One region of the Streptomyces sp. NPDC050625 genome, then DNA from elsewhere that is predicted to be linked to it. Evidence: riboswitches for the same ligand, from Rfam matches in the RefSeq annotation. Region 1 holds a riboswitch; the other holds the start of a gene.
The links. Region 1 has a riboswitch for guanidine ahead of AB0I54_RS11940 (MBL fold metallo-hydrolase). Riboswitches for the same ligand answer to the same signal wherever they lie in the genome.

Region 2: linked by a shared signal. The riboswitch ahead of AB0I54_RS09890 (multidrug efflux SMR transporter) and the one ahead of AB0I54_RS11940 (MBL fold metallo-hydrolase) in region 1 are both predicted to bind guanidine.

What each region holds. Positions count from the first base shown of each region.
Region 1 is NZ_JBFAIQ010000004.1:337,610-342,767, forward strand. Features, by position in the region: gene narH (nitrate reductase subunit beta) at 1-78, shown strand, start outside; gene narJ (nitrate reductase molybdenum cofactor assembly chaperone) at 75-734, shown strand; gene narI (respiratory nitrate reductase subunit gamma) at 731-1,498, shown strand; gene AB0I54_RS11940 (MBL fold metallo-hydrolase) at 1,525-2,394, opposite strand; guanidine-III (ykkC-III) riboswitch at 2,407-2,475, opposite strand; gene AB0I54_RS11945 (VOC family protein) at 2,529-3,302, opposite strand; gene AB0I54_RS11950 (MFS transporter) at 3,432-4,625, opposite strand; gene AB0I54_RS11955 (XRE family transcriptional regulator) at 4,622-5,158, opposite strand, start outside.
Region 2 is NZ_JBFAIQ010000003.1:526,245-531,402, reverse strand. Features, by position in the region: gene rph (ribonuclease PH) at 1-268, shown strand, start outside; gene AB0I54_RS09920 (hypothetical protein) at 433-840, shown strand; gene rdgB (RdgB/HAM1 family non-canonical purine NTP pyrophosphatase) at 883-1,488, shown strand; tRNA gene AB0I54_RS09910 (tRNA-Leu) at 1,494-1,580, opposite strand; gene bcp (thioredoxin-dependent thiol peroxidase) at 1,620-2,087, opposite strand; gene AB0I54_RS09900 (DUF3618 domain-containing protein) at 2,180-2,509, shown strand; gene AB0I54_RS09895 (co-chaperone GroES) at 2,554-2,910, shown strand; guanidine-III (ykkC-III) riboswitch at 2,958-3,032, shown strand; gene AB0I54_RS09890 (multidrug efflux SMR transporter) at 3,069-3,389, shown strand; gene AB0I54_RS09885 (transglycosylase domain-containing protein) at 3,441-5,158, opposite strand, start outside.

The sequences.
Region 1 (5,158 bases):
TTCCCACCCTCCGGCGGCGGGACCGCGTCCGGCGGCGAGGAGACCGGCACGGGCGGGGAGGTCGAACCGAAGCCGTGAGAAGAAAGACCAGAGCCACACCGCGCACCGAGCCCTGGCAGCCGCACGCCTGGCAGATCCAGTCCCTGCTGCTGGCCTACCCCGACGACCAGTTCACCGACCGGCTCGAACTGGCCCGACAGGTCGCCGCCCATCTCCCGCGGCCCGTCGCCGAACCCCTCCTGGAGTTCGTGGCGCACGCCGACCGGACCGCCCCCGCCGACCTGGCCGCCGCCTACGTCGCCACCTTCGACCACCGCAAACGCTGTTGCCCCTACCTCACCTACTACGCCCACGGCGACACCCGGAAGCGCGGTCTCGCGCTGCTCCGCCTGAAGCAGACGTACGCCGCCGCCGGCTGGCGGCTGGCCGACGACGAGCTGCCGGACCACCTCGCCGTCGTCCTGGAATTCGCCGCCACCGACCCAGCCACCGGACTCGGCCTGCTCACCGACCACCGCGCGGGACTGGAGCTGCTGCGCCTGTCCCTGCAGGACGAGGGCTCCGCCTGGGCCGACGTCCTGCGGTCCGTCTCCGCCACCCTTCCCCAGCTCGCGGGCGACGACCGTGAGGCAGTCGCCCGCCTCGCCGCCGAAGGCCCACCCGAAGAACAGGTCGGCCTCGACCCGTACACGCCCGCGCAGTACCTGCCCGACCCCGCGGGAGGCCCGCGATGACCGCACCCTCACCCGACCTGACCATGGCGGCCGAGACCAGTACCGGCGCGATCCTGCTGTGGGTCGTCCTGCCGTACCTGGCCCTCGCCGTCTTCGTCCTGGGCCACGTCTGGCGCTACCGCTACGACAAGTTCGGCTGGACCACCCGCTCCTCCCAGCTGTACGAGAACCGGCTGCTGCGCATCGGCAGCCCGCTGTTCCACTTCGGCATCCTCCTGGTGCTCCTCGGCCACATCGGCGGGCTGCTCGTCCCCAAGAGCTGGACCGAGGCGGCCGGCATCAGCGAGCACACCTACCACGTCACGGCCGTCACGCTCGGCACCGCGGCGGGCGTGTGCACCCTGGGCGGACTCGCCATCCTCGTCTACCGGCGCCGTACCGTCGGCCCGGTCTTCTCCGCCACCACCCGCAACGACAAGGCCATGTACGTCTCGCTCACCGCGACCATCGTGCTCGGCCTGGCGGCCACCGTCGCCGCCAACATCGTCGGCGGCGGCTACGACTACCGCGAGACCATCTCCCCCTGGTTCCGCTCCATCTTCTACCTCCAGCCCGACCCGGCCCTGATGGCCGGAGCGCCGATCCTCTTCCAGCTCCATGCGATCAGCGCCCTGCTGCTCTTCGCCGCCTGGCCCTTCACCCGCCTGGTCCATATGCTCACCGCGCCCCTGGGCTACCTCACCCGCCCCTACATCGTCTACCGCAGCCGCGACGTCGGCCTCGGTGCCCGGGCGCCGCGTCGTGGCTGGGAACGCGTCGGATAGCGAGCCCTGTCGGACGGGTCCGACCGTCAGCCCTTGGGCCAGAGGACGAAGTCGGCGAACGCCCGGCGAGCGGGCTCGGGCCCGACCTCGTCCAGGGCCGCGCGCACGGCGTGGAGGTGGTCGGGGGTCATCTCCAGCGGGGGTTCGTCCGGCTGATATGTGGTCCGGACCGGATAGTCGACACCGGGCCGGCGCGTCATCTCGATGTGGCAGCCCAGCACATGCGTGACCGGGCGGCGGCCGGCGAATGCGATCAGGCGGTCGATCGTCCGTGAGAACGCCGACCAGTCCTCGATGTACAACCGGCCCCGGTAGACGGTGTCCCCGGTCAGCAGGAACCCGGTCCACGGGTCGTAGTAGGTGATCGCCGCGGCGTCATGGCCCGGTGTCGCGAGCGCCTCCAGGACTCGCCCTCCGAGATCGAGCGGCCGCGGCGCGTCCGGGTCGTCGGCGAAGCCGAGGAACGCCCATGCCGCATCCCGCTCGGCACCGACCACGACGGTGTCCGGGCGATCGAGGAACTGGGCGTCGCCCGCGACGTGATCGCCGTGCGAGTGCGTGTGGAGCACGAGCAGCCGATAGCCATCACGCGGATGACGAGCCAGCCACGTCCCGACAAGACCGTCGACGGTCCGGCGCACCGGGAAGAACTCCGGCGAGGCCGTGGCACCGGTGTCGATCAGGACCGCCCGTCGCTCTCCGAACAGCAGATACAGAAACGGCGCCTCGTAGTCGATCGCCTTGTTCTGCCGCAGCACCACCGTGTGCTCGTCGTACCAGTGCACCTGAAGATCGGGATCGGTGTTGTGCTTGGCCGACGGCGACCCGTGAATCCAGGCCACACTCAGCGGCTCCGCACTGAACTTCCGGCCACCCGGCTCGCCCGTACCGGACATGACGCCTCCCGAAGTGCGTCGTCTTGGCGGGCCGGGTACGGCGCACATCTCGTCCGGGGAGACACGCATGTGCGCCTCCGGCCGGACGTTATCACCGCACACCCACCGCCAGGCACCGTGGTTGCCGACAGCCGTCAGGTCTGGCGCGGGTTCGGCTTGAGCACGGCGAACACCGCCTGGGCCGGGTCCGCCAGCCAGGCGATGCGCCCGACGTCCGGCACGTCCGCGGCCGGCATGAGCACCGTCCCGCCGTTTGCCTGCACCGCGGTGACGACGGCATCCGCATCGGCAACGGCGAAGTACGGCACCCAGCGAGCCACCTCGTGTTCTCCCTGAAGCGGAGCCACGCCGCCGAAGGACCCCTCCTCCTGGTCGCCGTCCCTGATGCTCAGGACCCGGTACGTCATGCCGGGCGCCTGCATCTCCTGAGAGCGCCAGCCGAACAGCCCGTGGTAGAAGCGGATGGCCGCTTCCGGGTCCGCGACCTGCAGCTCGACCCACACCAGCGTGTTGTCCTCGGACGTCTTCTCCAGGCCCGCCCCGGCTTCGAACACGGCGAACTCCGCACCCTGCGGATCGGTGAACTGGGCCAGTTGCCCCTCGCCCACGCTCATCGGCTCGACACGCACACGACCGCCCCCGGTGACCACATCACGGGCGGTGGCCTGGATGTCGTCGCTGCGGAAGTACGTCGTCCAGGCCGACTGGGCGCCCTCCTCGGTCAGCGGCCCGAGGGCGGCGACGGTCTTCCCGTCCTGCTGGAAGAGCCCGTACCCGCCCGCTTCGGGCCCGAGCGACATGAACCGCCAGCCGAAGACGGCGCTGTAGAAGGCGGCGGCCGCCTCCAGGTCCGGGCTGCCGAGGTCGATCCAGACGGGCGACCCGGCGCGGTAGTCGGTGCCGAGCATGCGTTTCCTCCTGCGCGTCCGGTGCTGAGACCCCGTCACTATGCCGCCCTTCACGCATGGCTCCCGGCACAACGGTCCCCATGTCCCGGCCCTTTCACCCGGGCTGGGGAACCCGGTCGCCCGCACCACTCATGCGCAGTCGAGCCGCTCGGCCGACGCGGGCTGTCGGGCCTGTCGGGTGCCGGCGTGCCCGACAAGGCCGGCGAGCAGCAGGGCGACGAGGGCGATGAGGGAGGCGCCCCGCCAGCCGAGGCCTTCGAGCACGGGTGCCGCGAGTGCAGTGCCGATGGCGCCGACGACGAAGTACAGCACCAGGTAGACGCTGCTGAGGCTGCCGCTGCGGCCGGGGTCGAGGGCGATGACCCGGCTCTGATTGGCTGCTTGGGCGGCGAAGCAGCCGGCGTCGAAGACGGCGAGTCCGAGCGCGGTGAGCGGTGGGGTGCCGAGGCCCGTGGCGAGCAGGGCGGTTCCGCCTGCCGCGGCCACCATGGCGGCGGTGATCACGGCGCGGGGGGTGTAACGGTCGGTGAGCCGTCCGGTGACGGGGAGGGCGGCGAAGCCGAGGAGGCCCGCCAGACTGTACAGCCCGATGGCGGAAGGGCTGAGCGAGTAGGGCGGCTGGGCGAGGGCGAGCGCCAGTGCCACCCAGACCAGGTTGAAGGCGAAGTACCACAGGCCGCCCGCGATCACCGCGTGACGCAGGGGCCGGTGCCGGCGCAGGAGCGGTGGGAGCGAGCGGAGCGTGGCGAGGTAGCCGTGGCCGGTGTGGGGCTGCTGCCGGGGCAGGAGCGTGGCCGCGCCCAGGGCTCCCAGGAGGGCGAGAGCGGCGAAGACGAGCAGCATCCACCGCCAGCCGAGGACATCGGCGAGGGCTCCGCCGGCCGTCCGGCTGAGCAGGATGCCGGCCGACATGCCCGCGGCCACCGTGGCGACACCCGTGGCGCGTCGTGCGGGCGGAGCATGGCGGCCGACGATGCTGCTCGCCTGTGCCGCGACGCTGGCTGTGGCGCCGATGAGCAGGTAGGAGGCAAGAAGAACCCCCGCGCTGTGGGCGGACGCGGCCAGGGCGAGGGCGGCGGCCAGGCACAGGAGCTGTCCCGCGATCAGGCGGTTGGGGGCCACACGGTCGGTGAGCGGAAGCAGGAGGGCGAAGCCGACCACGCAGCCGGTGAGCGCGGCGGTCGGTACGAGCCCGATGACGGAGAGCGGCACGCCGAGTCGTGCGGCCACGTCGGTGAGGGCGGGCTGTATCGCGTAGTTGTTCGCTATGGCGGTGCCGGCTGTGCAGGCGAGGAAGAACGTGCCGCCGGGGCGCAGGGTCATGGCCGCTCGGCCCGGGCGAGGATGACGGCATAGCGGCACTCGGCTCCGCTGGTGTTCGCAAAGACGCGCGGGCAGGGCTCGCCGAGCGCGATCGTGTCGCCCTCGTCGAGTTCATGCACCACATCGCCCTCGTGGAAGGTCAGATGCCCGTCGAGCACCCAGATGACCTGCCGCAGGAACGCGAAGGCCGCGGCCGGGTACGGCACACGGGCACCGGCGGGCAGGCGGACCTCGGCGATCTCCGCGGGGAAGTGCGGCCCGGTGATCTGGCGGCGTCGGTACCCGGTGGCGGGATCGGACCACTCCGGGGCATCGCCCCGACGCCGCACGCTCCCCGTCTCGCCGTCGCCATCGAGGGGTGCGGTGTCGTCGGCCGCGCCCTCGGCAAGCGCGAGCAGAGAGGAGACGCTGAGCTGGAAGGCGGCGGACAACTTGCCCAGGACCACGGCGGTGGGGCTGCTTTCGCCGCGCTCGATCCGGTTGATCATGGCGCGGGAGACACCGGAGGCGTCGGCGAGCTGGGCCAGGGTCCA
Region 2 (5,158 bases), on a different contig from region 1:
GACCGGCACGGTCTCCGCGGTCTCGGTCGGCATCGTCGGCGGGATCCCCCTCCTCGACCTCTGCTACGACGAGGACGTGAAGGCCGAGACCGACATGAACGTCGTCTGCACCGGCGACGGCCGCTTCGTCGAGGTCCAGGGCACCGCCGAGGCCGAGCCCTTCGCCCGCGAGGAGCTCGACGCCCTGCTCGACCTGGCCGTGACCGGCTGCACGGAGCTCTCCCGCCTCCAGCGCGCGGCACTGGAAGCAACCCTGGAGAAGAAGTAAGCGGCCCTGGATAAGGAAGTAAGCGGCCCTGGATAAGAAGTAAAGGGAGCCCCAAAAGACGAGGCGGTGGACGGCAACCCGGTCGGCCTCCCCGGCGTCCCTATGGGTACGGGCGCACGGCACACCGCCGTGCGCTCGGCCTACGAGGGAGAGGGACCAACACCATGGGCGCGAGCCGACACCGACGTCGAGGCCGTATCACCGCCATCGCCGCCACCGTGGCCGCCGTAGCGCTCACCGCGGGCCTCACCACCGGCTGCGACGCCGTCAACAAGGCCCTGGACTGCGTCCAGACCGCCGACTCCATCGCGGACAGCGTGACCGACCTCCAGCAGGCGGTGGAGAACGCGGCCAACGATCCGACGCAGACCGACGAGTCCCTCAACTCGATCCAGAAGAACCTCGACAAGATCGGCGACAAGACGGACAACGCCGATGTCAACAAGGCGGTCGACGACCTCCGCAAGGCGGTCGACAACGTCCGTCAGGCGATCAAGAACGGCGACGAGACCCCGGACATCGGCCCGGTCACGGACGCGGCGGGCGAACTGACCAAGGTCTGCACCCCGTAGCGAGCGCCGGGGCAGGTCGTGGGGCCAGGGATACTGAACCCCATGACCCGCCTGATCCTCGCCACCCGCAACGCCGGAAAGATCACCGAGCTCCGCTCGATCCTCGCCGCGGCAGGCCTGCCGCACGAGCTGGTCGGAGCCGACGCGTTCCCCGACATCCCCGATGTCCCGGAAACGGGAGTGACGTTCGCCGAGAACGCCCTCCTCAAGGCCCACGCCCTGGCCCGGGCCACCGGTCTGCCGGCGGTGGCCGACGACTCCGGCCTCTGCGTGGACGTCCTGGGCGGCGCCCCCGGCATCTTCTCCGCCCGCTGGGCCGGCAACCACGGCGACGACAAGGCCAATCTGGACCTCCTGCTGGCCCAGCTCTCGGACATCGCCGACGAACACCGGGGCGCCCACTTCGCCTGCGCCGCGGCTCTCGCCCTGCCGGACGGGACGGAGCGGGTGGTCGAGGGCCGGTTGACCGGGACCCTGCGGCACACTCCGAGCGGCACCAACGGCTTCGGATACGACCCGATCCTCCAGCCGGAGGGGGAGTCGCGGACGTGCGCCGAGCTGAGCCCCGAGGAGAAGAACGCGATCAGCCACCGGGGCAAGGCGTTCCGCGCCCTGGTGCCCGTCGTGACGGAGTTGCTCGGTCGGTAAGGAGCTGGTGCGGCCGGAGGGACTCGAACCCTCACGGGAGTTACCCCACTGGGACCTAAACCCAGCGTGACTGCCAATTCCACCACGGCCGCCCGGTGCTGCCCGGCCATGCTAGCGGCCGGGCAGCGTGGTCAGACGCCCAGATCCTTGATGATCTTTGCCACGTGGCCCGTCGCCTTCACGTTGTAGAGGGCGCGTTCGACCTTGCCCTCCTCGTCGACGACGACCGTGGAGCGGATGACACCGACGACCGTCTTGCCGTACAGCTTCTTCTCGCCGAAGGCGCCGTAGGTCTCCAGGACCTGCTTGTCGGGGTCGGCGAGGAGGGTCACCTTCAGGGACTCCTTCTCGCGGAACTTGGCCAGCTTCTCCGGCTTGTCGGGGGAGATGCCGATCACGTCGTAACCCGCGCCCGCCAGGACCTCCAGGTTGTCCGTGAAGTCGCAGGCCTGCTTGGTGCAGCCGGGGGTGAGGGCCGCGGGGTAGAAGTACACGATGACCTTGCGGCCCTTGTGGTCGGCCAGGGACACCTCGTTGCCGTCGGCGTCGGGCAGGGTGAAGTCGGGGGCCACGTCCCCGGGCTGGAGTCGCTCGCTCATCGGACCAGAGTAACGGGGGGTCCTGACAGTGCGGCGGCGTGTGAAGCTGACAGACTGTCCAGAACAGCATCGAGGACTTCGGAGGCCGTACGGTGGCGGAGACGTCGGACACCAGAACCCCGGCGCAGATCGAGGCGGACATCAAGCGCCGTCGCGAGGTGCTGGCGGAGACGCTGGACGAGATCGGGGTGCGGGTGCATCCGAAGACGATCGTGGGCGACGCCAAGGCGAAGGTCGTCGCCAACGTCGACCACACCCTCGGCCGCGCCTACGTCCAGGTCAACCGCGTGGTGAGCGAGGTGCGGGCGCAGTTCGTGGACGAGGAGGGCGCCCCCCGGGTCGAGCGCATCGTGCCCGTCGCGCTCCTTGCCGTCGGGGTCGTGGGGCTGCTCGCGTTCGGCACCCGGCGCCGCAAGAGCTGACCCGGTCGCGTACGCAGGCGTAAAAGGCAGGTAGGTTCGAAGGCGTGAGCGCCAAGAGAAATGACCCCAGCACCCACCACGACAAGCTGCCCATCCGCATGCTGCACGACCGCGTGCTCGTGCGGCAGGACACCAGTGAGGGCGAGCGGCGTTCGGGCGGCGGCATCCTGATCCCCGCCACGGCGGCGGTCGGGCGGCGGCTGGCCTGGGCCGAGGTGGTGGCGGTCGGGCAGAACGTGCGGACGGTGGAGCCGGGCGACCGCGTCCTGTACGACCCGGAGGACCGGGCCGAGGTCGAGGTCCGCGGCACCGCGTACGTGCTCATGCGGGAACGCGATCTGCACGCCGTGGCGGCGGACCGGTTCGAAGGGTCGGAGGACTCCACGGGCCTGTACCTCTGAATCAACGGCGAAGAGGGCTGGTGACCATGGTCACCAGCCCTCTTCTCATTGCCTTGCTAAGGTCGAAAGAAGCCCGACGAGACGCGCCGTACCGGGATGGATGTACGCAAAGACGACGCACCCCCTGTCCGTCATTACGTACGCCCCGGAGGTGCCCCATGGCCTGGGTCCTGCTCGTCGTCGCCGGTCTGCTGGAGGTCGGCTGGTCGATCGGAATGAAGTACACCGACGGCTTCACCCGGCCCGTCCCCAGCGTCCTCACCGGCGCCGGCATCGTCGCCAGCATGCTGCTGCTGTCCTACGCCGCCCGGTCACTGCCCATCGGTACCGCCTACGGCGTGTGGGTGGGCATCGGGGCCGCCGGTGCGGCGGTGCTCGGCATGGTGGTGCTGGGGGAGCCGGCGACCGCCGCCCGGATCTTCTTCGTGTGTCTGCTGCTGGTCGCCGTGGTGGGGCTGAAGGCGACCTCCGGTCACTGACGGGTCAGTGACCGGAGGCTGACCGGTCGGCGACCGGTCACCGCCTGCTCGTCACTGCCTCCTCGTCGCGGCCTGCGGGCCCGCGACGGTGCCTCCCGTGGTGCCTCCCGGGGTGCCCCCGGTCGTGCCCCCGTCCGTGCCGCCGGTGGTTCCACCGGTGGTGGTGCCGCCGTCGGTCGTGCCTCCGGTCGTGCCGTCGGTGGTCGTCCCGCCGTCGGTCGTGCCTCCCGTCGTGTCGCCGCCGGTCGTGGGGGTGCCGCCGGTGGCCGTGCCGTCCGTCGGGGTCGCGGTCGTGCCGCCGTTGTCCTGGCCCTGGGTCTGCCCCTGGTCCTGGCCGCCGTCGGTGGTGCCGCCGTTGTCCTGGCTGCCGGTGGTGCCCGGCTGGGTCGGCGCCTGCGAGCTCGGGGCCTGGACCTCGGCGCCCTGCTGCAGTTCGAGGTCGAACTCGGTGGCGGGCTTCCCCTCCAGGGCGGCCTTCGTGTACTGGGCCCAGATGTCGGTGGGCGCCCCGCCGCCGTTGATGCGCGGCAGCCCCATCACGCCGTACAGCGACCTGTGGGCGGCCGTCACCGGGTCCTGGCCCATCACGGAGACGACCGTGGCCAGATCGGGCGTGTAGCCCGCGAACCAGGCCGCCGTGTCCTCCTCCGCGGTGCCGGTCTTGCCCGCCGCGGGGCGGCCGGCGTTCTGCGCGGCGGTCGCGGTGCCCGTCTGCACCACGCTCTGCAGGATCGACGTCGTGGTGTCGGCGGCCTCACGGCTGACGCCCTGCTCGGTCTGCCCGCCGGGCAGCTCGACCTCGTCCTTGCCGTCCTTGGTGATCTTCTCGATCATCGTGTACGTGCCGTGCTTGCCATGGTTGGCGAGCGTGGCGTACGCCTCCGCCATGTCCAGCACGCTCGCGGTGGCGGTGCCCAGGGCGATGGACGGGTACGGGTTCAGGTCCTTGGTGTCGGACGGGATGCCGAGGTCGACCGCGGTCTGCTTGACCTTGGCGGGGCCCACGTCGACGGCCATCTGCGCGTACACCGAGTTGACCGAGAGGTTGGTGGCCTGCCGCACCGTGATCTGCCCGTACGACTTGGAGTCCTCGTTCTCGGGGGCGTACGCGCCACCGCTCCAGCCCTGTACGGGCCGCTGGTTGGTGCCGTCGTAGTAGGTGTTCGGCGAGATCGGCTGGCCGTCCTGGGTCGTGGAGGCGTTCTGCACCGCCGAGGTGAACACGAAGGGCTTGAACGTGGAGCCGACCTGGAAGTCGCCCCGGGTCGCGCCGTTCGTGTACTGCTTCACGTAGTCGACGCCGCCGTACATCGCGACGACCTTGCCGGTCTTCGGGTCGACGGAGGCGCCGCCCGCGCGGACGTAGTTGTCGACCTTGCGGTTCTTCTTGTCCAGCTTGTCCATCAGCTGGTCGTTGACCGCCTTGACGAAGGCGTTCTGCTTGTCCTTCTGCAGGGTCGTGGTGATGCGGTAGCCGCCGCCCTCCAGGGCGTCCGCGTCGATGACCTTGTTCGTGGTGAGGTAGTGCTTGATCGCGTCCACGATGTAGCCGCGCTGGCCCGACAGGCCGGTGGAGACGGTCTGCTCCTTCGGCATCGGGAACTTCATGCCGGCCCGCTCGGACTTGCCGAGCCAGCCCTTGGTGACCATGCCGTCCAGGACGTAGTTCCAGCGGGCCACGGCCGCGGACTTGTTCTCCGGGTGCGCGACGACGTCGTACTCGCTGGGCGCGTTGACCAGCGCGGCGAGGTAGGCGGCGCGGGCCGGGT